One region of the Streptomyces sp. NPDC086554 genome, then DNA from elsewhere that is predicted to be linked to it. Evidence: riboswitches for the same ligand, from Rfam matches in the RefSeq annotation. Region 1 holds a riboswitch; the other holds the start of a gene.
What was found. Region 1 has a riboswitch for cyclic di-AMP ahead of AB0O76_RS42245 (transglycosylase SLT domain-containing protein). Riboswitches for the same ligand answer to the same signal wherever they lie in the genome.
Positions count from the first base shown of each region.

Region 2: linked by a shared signal. The riboswitch ahead of AB0O76_RS29550 (M23 family metallopeptidase) and the one ahead of AB0O76_RS42245 (transglycosylase SLT domain-containing protein) in region 1 are both predicted to bind cyclic di-AMP.

Region 1 is NZ_JBFBJK010000046.1:21,917-27,128, reverse strand. Features, by position in the region: gene AB0O76_RS42260 (hypothetical protein) at 1-347, shown strand, start outside; gene AB0O76_RS42255 (nucleotide disphospho-sugar-binding domain-containing protein) at 344-658, shown strand; gene AB0O76_RS42250 (DUF3500 domain-containing protein) at 1,274-2,242, shown strand; gene AB0O76_RS42245 (transglycosylase SLT domain-containing protein) at 2,329-3,099, opposite strand; cyclic di-AMP (ydaO/yuaA leader) riboswitch at 3,104-3,298, opposite strand; gene AB0O76_RS42240 (hypothetical protein) at 3,836-4,123, shown strand; gene AB0O76_RS42235 (S8 family peptidase) at 4,230-5,212, shown strand, end outside.
Region 2 is NZ_JBFBJK010000020.1:19,501-24,712, reverse strand. Features, by position in the region: gene AB0O76_RS29570 (amino acid permease) at 1-409, shown strand, start outside; tRNA gene AB0O76_RS29565 (tRNA-Lys) at 520-595, shown strand; tRNA gene AB0O76_RS29560 (tRNA-Met) at 725-798, shown strand; gene AB0O76_RS29555 (PP2C family protein-serine/threonine phosphatase) at 1,034-2,182, shown strand; cyclic di-AMP (ydaO/yuaA leader) riboswitch at 2,404-2,550, shown strand; gene AB0O76_RS29550 (M23 family metallopeptidase) at 2,562-3,647, shown strand; gene AB0O76_RS29545 (aldo/keto reductase) at 3,788-4,732, shown strand; gene AB0O76_RS29540 (PrsW family intramembrane metalloprotease) at 4,733-5,212, opposite strand, start outside.

The sequences.
Region 1 (5,212 bases):
TTCCGCCGATGCTCACCGGCGGCCGCTCGTTCGGATCGCACGGCAACCGCCTGGCCGCCTATGCCCTGTGGGCCGGCACCGACCACATCTTCGCCCCCGCCGTCGGCGCCCTGCGTCGCGAACTGGGCCTGCCGCGCCGGAGGTTCGGCGGCATGCTGGGCCTGCCACACGGGCGCGATGTCCTGCACGGCTTCAGCCCGCGCGTCGTCCCTCGCCCAACGGACTGGCCCCAAGGACACGAGGTCTGCGGATACTGGTGGCCCCAACCCCCACCCGGCTGGGAGCCCGATCCGCGGCTCCTGGACTTCCTCGACGCGGGCCCGCCACCCTGCTTGCAGACGCCATGAGCCGTGCGAAGGTACGCGGCATGATCCAGGCCGGCTGGAGCGGCCTGCACGCCGAGAGCGACGACCTGATCACCGTGCAAGAGGTGCCCCACGCCTGGCACTTCCCCCGGACCGCTGCCGTCATCCACCACGCCGGTGCCGGCGCCACCGAGGCCGGGCTGCGCGCAGGAGTCCCCTCCGTCCCCGTCCCGGTCCAGCTGGACCAGCACTTCTGGGCCGCCCGCCTCCGCACCCTGGGCGTCTCACCGCGCCCCCTGCGCTACCAGCACTTGCCCATCGAGCGACTCGCACCCTCTGGCAGATTGCGTTGATGTCGGCGCCGAACTCGTCGGCGAGCTGGCGCAGTACGAGGACACCTCAACTGAAGGCCGCCGACCCGAAATCGACGTGGAGCCACATTTCCTCCAATGCCTGGCGCTATTGGCTCTCCAGCCATTGCGGTACGGCGCTACCGCAATGGTTTAAGGCGAATGCCAAACCTGGACGTGACACCTGTGGTTCGTGCGGTCCGTAGTTTCGGTGTCGACCAGTTCCGTGCGCACGGACGGAACAGAAAGCACGGCACGTAAATCGGGGATATGAGAATGCCCTGAAACACCGTCAGGAGACGATCGGCAGACGGCCCGGAAACTGAGCATGGGGCCGCGGGCCGCCCCTCGGTAAAGGGCGGCCGGTAGCGTCGGCGTCCATGAACCGCGCTGAACTGAGCGATGGCGTCGAGGACTTCGGCCGCCTGGCGGCTCTCGTGGAGGAGACGGGCGAGCGTGTGACCGTCACTGAGGACGGCACCCGGGGGAGCGTGCTCGCCGGATCGACTTCCGGTGTTCCGGCGCTGCTGGATGACGCACCATGGGGCACAGGGCGGGTGACACCGCCCCGGGGGTGTGCCGGATCGGTACCGAGGGCGTCATGGGCGAGGAGCAACGGTGGACGAGTTTCAACCGGAGGCAACGGCCGCGGAGATGCGGGAAGCGGTGCGCGCGTTGCTGTCCGTGCTGGAGCCGGAGCAAGTGCGCGAGCTGCGCGCGGGGCCCGCCCGGCTGGACGCGCCCGAGCTGCGGGAGTGGACGTATCTGCCGGGCCCACGCCCTGGGCTGCCCACCGAGGGCCTGGGCGGACGGCAGCGCGAGGCGGTCGATGCGCTGCTGGCCACGGCACACAGCGCAGCGGGAGCGGAGCTGGCGCGCGGGGCGATCGAGGTGGAGCGGCACCGCCGCGCCACGCTCGGCGCCACGGGTGCCGACCGCTACTGGGTGCGGCTGCTTGGCGACCCGGACGGCGACGGTCCGTGGGGCTGGCGGATGAACGGCCACCACCTCGCCGTACACGTATTGATCACGGCGGCAGGGATGCGGGTGACGCCACACTTCATCGGCGCGGAGCCGGCGCGCATTACGGACGGTCCGCAGGCCGGCCGCAGACTGCTGGGACCGGAGGAGGATCTCGCCCGGGAACTGGTCACTGACCTGGACGTCGGCCGAGGGGCAAAGGCGGTCTTCGCCGCCGCGCCGCCGGACGACATCTTGACCCGCGCCGACCCCTTCGCCGATCCAGACCTGCTGCCGACCGGCCTCCCGTACGGCGACATGACGCCCGGTCAGCAGCGGCTGCTTGAACGCTTGGTACGCCGCTACCTCGACCGCGCGCCCGCGGCGTACGCGCAGAAGTGCTGGTCCGACGCCGTGGCGCGTGGACTGGACGCCCTCTCATTCGCCTGGGCGGGCGGCAGCACACCCGGCGACCGGCACTACTACTGCGTTCGGGCCCCGGACTTCCTGATCGAGTACGACAACACCCAGGACGACGGCAACCACGCCCACTCGGTCTGGCGACACGTCCGCCACGACTGGGGCGCCGACCTGCTGCGCGCGCACTACACGGAACAGCACGGGTAGCTGAGCACTTGGTCCGGCCTCAAGACAGGCCGGAGCCCCGGACACATGGCGTGCCGGGGCTCACAGCGGACGAGACGGGGTGCGGTCTAGTACGGGCCGTTCACGTTGTCGATCGAGCCGTACCGGTTGGCCGCGTAATTGCAGGCGGCGGTGATGTTGGCGACGGGGTCGTAACTGTCCATCGACGTGCCGGGCACGTGGTAGGCCTCGAACGTGGGGGCGATGACCTGCAGGAGCCCCTTGGACGGGGTTCCGGCGACAGCGTTGGAGTCCCAGTTGTTGATGGCCAGCGGGTTGCCGGAGGACTCGCGCATGATGTTGCGGTGGATGCCCTCGTAGGTGCCGGGGATGCCCTGCTGGGCCATGATGTCCAGCGACTCCTTGATCCAGCCGTCGAGGTCGTTGGTGTACGACTTCTTCGCCGGGGCGGCGGCGGGCTCGGCGGCGGACGTGCGCTCGGAACGGTCCGCCCGCTCGGCGGACGTCCTGGAGGCGGCCGACTTCTCCGCGGGCTCGGCGGAGGCCTTCTTGCCGAGGGTGAGCTTGAGACCGGGGTGGATCAGCCGCGGGTCGTCGCCGAGGGCGCTGCGGTTGTCCTTGTACAGCTGCTTCCAGCCGCCGCTCAGGGAGTGCTCTCGGGCGATCTTGGAGAGGGAGTCGCCCGCGACGACGACGTAGGTCTTCGGGGCGGCGGGCTTGGCGGCCGTGCTGGTCTGCGCGGTGCTGGCCTGCGCGGCGCCGGCGGAGGTCGCGCCGAGCACCGGGAGAACGAGCACGGCCCCGCCCGTGCCTGCGGCGGCGATGCCCCGGGTGAGCGGGCTGGACTTGGGACGGCGGTGCTTGCCCTTTGCAGGCATGACGAATTCCTCTCCGTCGCCTACGAGGTGAGCTGTCGGGTTCGGACGGGAGATGTCCGGACGCACTGTGAATGCGACTTCACCCCGAGCCGATCCGGAATCCGGATCGGCGGCTTACCTGGGTCCCCCGCTCCTGCCGTGCGTATGTGAGTGGGTGGGAGTGTTGCCGGACGGCGGCAGGATTCGGCGTTCCATCCGGATTGACGGTGACGTTATGCGAGAAAGCCCGGAAGGAACAAGGCGCGAATTCGAATAGGGAATACGAGAGGCCTGTCCTTGGCGACCAGAATCCCTCGCCTCCTTTGATCGAATAGCCCAACTTTCCTTGCGTAGAACGGAACTGCGCTCGGCGGCTTTCACGGCCGTGATCGCCGGTGTGAGCCATTTCACTGAATTGGGCACAGGTTTGGTTACGGCTCGACGGCGTATCAGAGCGTGTTATTTGGTGTGAGTGACCCGCAATAGCGACAGAGTTTCATTCACGCCATAAACAAGTTAAAGAAGCAACTTTCGTGGCAAACTTGGACATAGTGCGGAGGCTGCTCACCTCCCTAAAACGGTCATTTCGCCGCCTGGTGCGCGCGAACCGGCCTGCCGCGACCGCCCCGCCCGTGCGCGGTGACGCCGCAGCGACGATCCGGTGACAGCACTTCATTAGCGTCGGTCGAGCCCGGTGACCGCGAGTGCTCCGCTCGGACACGGCACCGGAGGAGTTCGCGGGGGAGGGGGCAGACCGGTGGCCGAGCCCGAGGCCGAAGTCATCGTCCAACTCCGTACGCCGCCGCGTCCGGCGACGGCGGGCACCGCGGATGTCTGTGATGCCAGGGACGTCCAGAGCCTTCTGGAGCGGCGGTTCGGTGTCACGGCGGAGCCGTTGCACCCCGGTGCCGACGACCCGGCCCTCATCGGATGGCAACGGGTCGCCGTCCCCGCCGGCATGGACGCCGAGGCCGTCGCCACGGCCCTGCGTGGCCACCCGGCAGTCGAGGCCGCCTATGTGAAACCACCGGCGGACCTTCCGTAACGTGGTGAAGGAGTCAGCTGTGCCACAGCGATCAGGTGCGGGGAACAGCCGGGGGAACGACCGCCCGGCTCCAGGATTTGAACCACTCTTCGGAAGCCCCGAGTTGGTGTGCATCACGCGCGCCGACGCCGGGGTACGCATCACCCCGACCGGAGCGACCGCCGCCGCGGACATCTCCGTGAGCGAGCTCGATGCCGTGGCGGCCCTGGAGGACGTCACCTTCACGCCGCTGTTCGGCGCGGACCAGGAGAGGCTGCGTGCCCAGGCCGCCGCTCCCTCGGAAGGCACCGCGGCCGACGACACCACACTGGAGATCCTCGACCGGATGGGGCTCTTCTTCCATGTCGACGCTCCCATCGACCAGTTGGACGCGCTGGCCGAGCGGCTCCGCGCCTCGGACGCCGTGGAGGGCGCCTACGTCAAGCCCGCCGCCACCCTCGCCGTCCCCGAGGTCGTACCGAAGAAGGAGAGCGAGGAGACCGAGCTCCCACCGCTCAACGACATGCAGCCGACGGGCGCCGACGCGCCGCCCGTGACCCCGGACTTCACCACCCGACAGGGCTATCTCGACGCGGCCCCGGGCGGCGTCGACGCACGCTACGCATGGACCCTGCCGGGCGGACGCGGCGCCGGCGTCCGCGTGATCGACTGCGAGTGGGGCTGGCGCTTCACCCATGAGGACCTGCGCCTGAACCAGGGCGGCATCGTCTCCGGCACCGGCAGCACGGACACCGACCACGGCACCGCGGTGCTCGGCGAAATCGGCGGCGACGTCAACGCGTTCGGGATCACCGGGATCGCGCCGGACACGGTTACCAGCGCGTCTGCCTTCTCGATCCCCACGGCCACGGCGATCCGGAACGCCGCCGACCGCCTCGGCCCCGGCGACATCATCCTGCTGGAGATCCACCGCGCGGGGCCGCACGCGACCGGCGTCGGCCAGGTGGGGTACATCGCCGTCGAGTGGTGGCCGGACGACTACCTGGCCATCCGATACGCCGTCAACAAGGGCATCACCGTCGTCGAGGCCGCGGGGAACGGAGCGGAGGACCTGGACCACGCCGACTACGACACCCCGAGGGCGGGCTT
Region 2 (5,212 bases), on a different contig from region 1:
GCTGGTGCTCGGGCTTCCGTATCTGATCAATGTCACGGCGTACGCGGCGGTGACATCGATCGCCGTCATCGGGCTCTACATCGCGTACGTGGTCCCGACCCTCCTGCGGCTGCGCAAGGGCGACCAATTCGAGCGCGGGCCCTGGCACTTGGGCCGCTGGTCGCGCCCGATCGGCATCGTCGCGGTGGCCTGGGTCGGTGCGATCACGGTCCTCTTCATGCTCCCGCAGGTCTCGCCGGTCACCTGGAAGACCTTCAACTACGCCCCGATCGCGGTCCTCGTGGTCCTCGGGTTCGCCGCGACGTGGTGGTTCGCGTCGGCCAGGCACTGGTTCCTCAACCCGGAGCACGAGCGCACCCTGGCCCGCGAAGCGGCCCGCGCCGGGACCTCCCACCAGGCCGATCTCTGACCGTTCGGCGCCCGCTCGAGGGCCCGGCGCGCAACTCGCGACGGGCCCAGAGGCGATACCCGATCGGACGACGGGGCCCGTCCCGCTATGCTCGTGGGGTGCGTCGGCACGGACCGTTAGCTCAATTGGCAGAGCAGTGGACTTTTAATCCATTGGTTGTGGGTTCGAGTCCCACACGGTCTACCACTCAGGCCCAGGTCAGGAACCACTGATCTGGGCCTGTGGCATGTCCGGGGGTCCGAGCCTGCGGTTTCGTCCCTCCCGGCAACCGGTTCGCTTTTACCCCGCCACATGGCGTACTGTTCATTTCAACGGCGCGGGGTGGAGCAGCTCGGTAGCTCGCTGGGCTCATAACCCAGAGGTCGCAGGTTCAAATCCTGTCCCCGCTACTGAAGTCCTAAGGCCCGGATCCAGATCATGGATCCGGGCCTTAGGCGTTTTCGGCGTTCCTCCGCCATGCCGTCCGATGTCATCCGGTCGGCCCACACCGCTCGCAGCCCGCCGCCGCTGAGGGAAACCTGGACAGGTGCGGTCATGGGGCTGGTCCCGGGCGCGGACTTCGGCGGGAGACGAGCGGTGGGGCAGCGAGGAGGACGTCCGAGAAACCCCTCAGAGGGGTCGGACATGAGTCCGGACGTCACCCACGAGCGGGCTCTCGTGCGGGCCCTTCCGTGGCTGCTCCTGGTCATCGGCGTCGTGTACGACATGTCGACCCCCTCGGAGTTCACCGCGGCGCCCCTGTTCACCGCCGCCCCGCTGATCGCCGCCCCGTTCTACTCGCTCCTCAGCACCGGCCTCATCGGCGCCGCCTCCTGCCTCGCCGTGCTCACCCTGCACTTCGGCAACAGCACCACCACCGACGTCGCGGCCGTCACCGAGCTGCTCACCGTGCTGACCGTCGCCGTGCTCGCCGTCCTCATCAACCGCGTCGTACGCCGCAGCGACGAACAGCTCGCCTCCGCCCGCTCCATCTCGGAGACCGCCCAGCGCGCCGTGCTGCCGCAGCCGGATCACCGGATCGGGGGGCTCGACATCGCGGCGCGGTACGAGGCCGCGGAAGCCGACGCGTTCATCGGCGGGGATCTGTACGCCGTGCAGGACACCCCGCACGGCGTACGCGTCATCGTCGGCGACGTACGCGGCAAGGGGATGGGCGCGGTGGCGGCCGTCGCCGTCGTCATCGGGGCGTTCCGGGAGGCGGCCGAGCAGGAGGCCACCCTGGAGGCGGTGGCGCAGCGCCTTGAGCGGGCGCTCGCGCGGGAGGGCATGCGGCGCGAGGGGCTCGACGCCTTCGAGGGGTTCACCACCGCTGTCCTCGCGGAGATCCCGCGCGGCGACGGAGTCATCCGCATCCTCAACCGCGGGCATCCCGAGCCGCTGCTCCTGCGCGGCGACGGACGGCTGTGCGTGCTGTCCGCGAGCGAGCCCGCGCTGCCGCTCGGGATGGGCGACCTGGGGGTCTGGCCGGACCGCGCCGACGAGGCGGAGTTCCCGCCGGGGGCGATGCTGCTGCTCTACACCGACGGGCTCTCGGAGGCGCGGGACATCCGCGGCGAGTTCTACAACCCGGCGGCCCGGCTCGGCGGCCGGATCTTTCCCGGACCCCACGGCCCTGACACGCTGCTCGCGACGCTGGCCGAAGAGGTGCGCCGGCACACCGGCGGGGGAGGGACGGACGACATGGCGCTGCTCGCGGTGCGGCGGCCGGACACCGGCGATGCCCCGTCCGATGCCTCCCCCGATACCCCGTCCGATGTCACGGGCCGTGACTGAATCGCACCACTCCGCATAGCAACTGACGCACTGTCAAGGCGGTGTGAAGGTCCGGTGTGTGAAGAAGTGCGGTCAACTCGCCCCGTTCCCGCCCTTGGTGTCCCGTTAAGTACAGGCCAACGGCGTTAACGATCAGTCGGAACGGCTTGGAATACGGCCCTGCCGTCTATTAACGTTCGATAACGCAGCGCGGTCGTCCCAGCCGTCACTCGAGTCGGCTCCGTGCGCACGCGCCTAATCCCGAAAGGGAGCCGGGGAACCACCAATTGGGGTGAATCGGGCATCTGTGCATCCGTGCCAGATGTTCGTAGGAGACCTTCCTGCTCCGAACCCGTCAGCTAACCCGGTAGGCGAGAAGGAAGGAAAGGAGCGCGCCCCAGTGGCGTCCAACCGGCCTGCCCCCCAAGCCGTTTACGCACCGAATGACGACGACTTCGGTGCTCATGACGATGAGACTTGGGAGGAGTGGAATCCCACCGAGGAGTCCATCCGTCCCGTTCGCGGCAGGCACCGCGTCCACAAGAAGGGCGGCGGCGGGCTCGCCCGCAGCTCCACCGTCCTCGGCGTGGGCGTCATCGCCGCCGTCGGCGCGGGCGGCATCGCCACCGCGCAGGGCGGCAAGCCCCCGGTCTCCATCGAGATGCCGGACATCTCGGCCGTCACGGACTCGCTGCCGGAGGCCAAGTCGCTTCCCGGCGTGGGGTCCCTGATATCCGGCTCCGACGAATCAGACGACTCCTCCGACGCAGGCGTGACGACCGCCGCCGCGCCGCTCACCGCCGCCGGTGTCAGCACCGCCGATGCCGAGCAGGGAACCACCGACGCCGGTGAGGCACTGCGGGCCCGCATCATGCAGCAGGCCGAGAACCAGCAGGACCAGGCGGACGACGCGGTCCAGAAGGCGGCGGAAGAAGCCGCCGTCAAGAAGGCCGCGGAGCAGGCCGCCGCCGAGCAGTCCGCGGCCGAGAAGAAGATCGCCGCCGAGAAGGCCGCAGCGAAGAAGAAGGCGGAAGAGGAAGCCCGGCGCAAGGCCGAGGCGGAGCGCCTGGCCAAGCTCGCCAAGAGCTACACGCTGCCGCTCAGTTCGTACACGCTCACCAGCACCTTCGGCCAGGCAGGATCGATGTGGTCCTCCGGCTACCACACCGGCCTCGACTTCGCGGCGCCGACGGGTACGCCCCTCAAGGCGATCCACACCGGCACCATCAAGGAGGCCGGCTGGGCGGGGTCGTACGGCTACCGCACCATCCTGGAGCTCGAGGACGGCACCGAGATCTGGTACAACCACCAGTCCTCGATGGGCGTCAGCGTCGGCCAGAAGGTCACCACCGGCGACACCATCGGCCGCGTCGGCGCCACCGGCAATGTGACCGGGCCGCACCTCCACCTCGAGATCCACCCCGGCGGCGACTCCACCGGGGTCGACCCGGCCGCCTGGCTGCGGGACAAGGGCCAGTCGCTCTGAGGCGCCCCCTGTGACTCCGGCGGTCCTGGCGGCAACCCCCCGACGTCAGGGCTGCCGGCTCGGCATGCCCATATCTTGAAACGCGGAACTGACATCCCGTAGTACGGAATGCTGGGCTCCGTAAGGGTGTTGAGCCCCGTATGACTTCTCTACGCAAGCTCGGCCCGTCCGACCTCGAGGTCTTCCCGCTCGCCCTCGGCGGCAACGTCTTCGGCTGGACGGCCGACGAGGCGCAGTCCTTCGCCGTGCTCGACGCCTACACCGCGGCGGGCGGCAACTTCGTCGACACCGCCGACGTCTACTCGGCCTGGGCGCCGGGCAACAAGGGCGGCGAGTCCGAGACCGTCATCGGCAACTGGCTCGCCGCGCGCGGCCGCCGCTCCGACGTCGTGATCGCCACCAAGGTCGGCGCCCACCCCGACTACAAGGGCCTGTCCGCCAACACCATCAAGTCCGGTGCCGAGGAGTCGCTGCGCCGGCTGCGCACCGACTACATCGACCTCTACTACACGCACTTCGACGACCCGACCGTCCCGGTCGAGGAGATCATCACCGCGCTCGACGATCTGGTGACGTCGGGCAAGGTGCGCGCGATCGCCGCCTCCAACCTGACCGCCGAGCGGCTCCAGGAGTCCATCGACTTCTCCGACCGCGAGGGCCTCGCCCGGTACGTGGCGCTGCAGCCGCACTACAACCTCGTCTCCCGTGGCACCTACGAGGGCCCGCTCCAGGAGGTCGCATCGCGCTCCGGCCTGGCGGCGGTGCCGTACTACGCGCTCGCATCCGGCTTCCTCACCGGTAAGTACCGCCCGGGCGCGAAGGTCGACAGTGCGCGGGCCGAGGGCGCGGGCAAGCATCTGGAGACCGAGCGGGGCGTGAAGGTGCTCGCCGCCCTGGACGAGATCGCGGCTGCGCGCGGCGCCGAGCCCGCGACCGTGGCCCTGGCCTGGCTCGCCGCGCAGCCGACGGTGGCCGCGCCGATCGCGTCGGCCCGCACGGTCGAGCAGCTGCCCGCGCTGCTCGCGGTGGGCGATCTCGAACTGACGGAGGCCGAGGTGACCGCGCTGACGAAGGCTTCCGCCTGATCAGCTGCGGTAGGGGTTGTACGGGGTCTGGTACGCGGGATAGGCGGGGTAGGGCGCGTAGGCCGTCGCCGGCTGGGTGTAGCTGTACCCCTGTGGTCCGTGCGCTCCCTGTGCGCCCTGTGCGCCCTGCGGATAGGGAAGTCGGTACCCGTACGGCGGCGGCATCGGTATGAGCACGGGTGCCGTCGCCCGCGCCGCGTAGGCGAGCGCGGGCCTGGCCAGCTCGCGGCGCTCCCACAGCGCGTGCAGCAACTCCCGCTCCCGTACGACGAAGTCGGCGCCCGCGCGGCCGCGGCGGCCCCGGTACCGGAGCAGGGCGAGCGACGTCGCGTACGTCTCGTACTCCGCGACCGTGCGCGCCGCGGCCTTGCCCTGGGTGTACGAGGCGTAGTCGCGGGCGATGGTGCGGGCGCGCATCGTGCCGAGTGCGTACGGCTCGGGCGGTGTGAGCCAGCCGGCGATCGCGTACGCGGGCAGCTC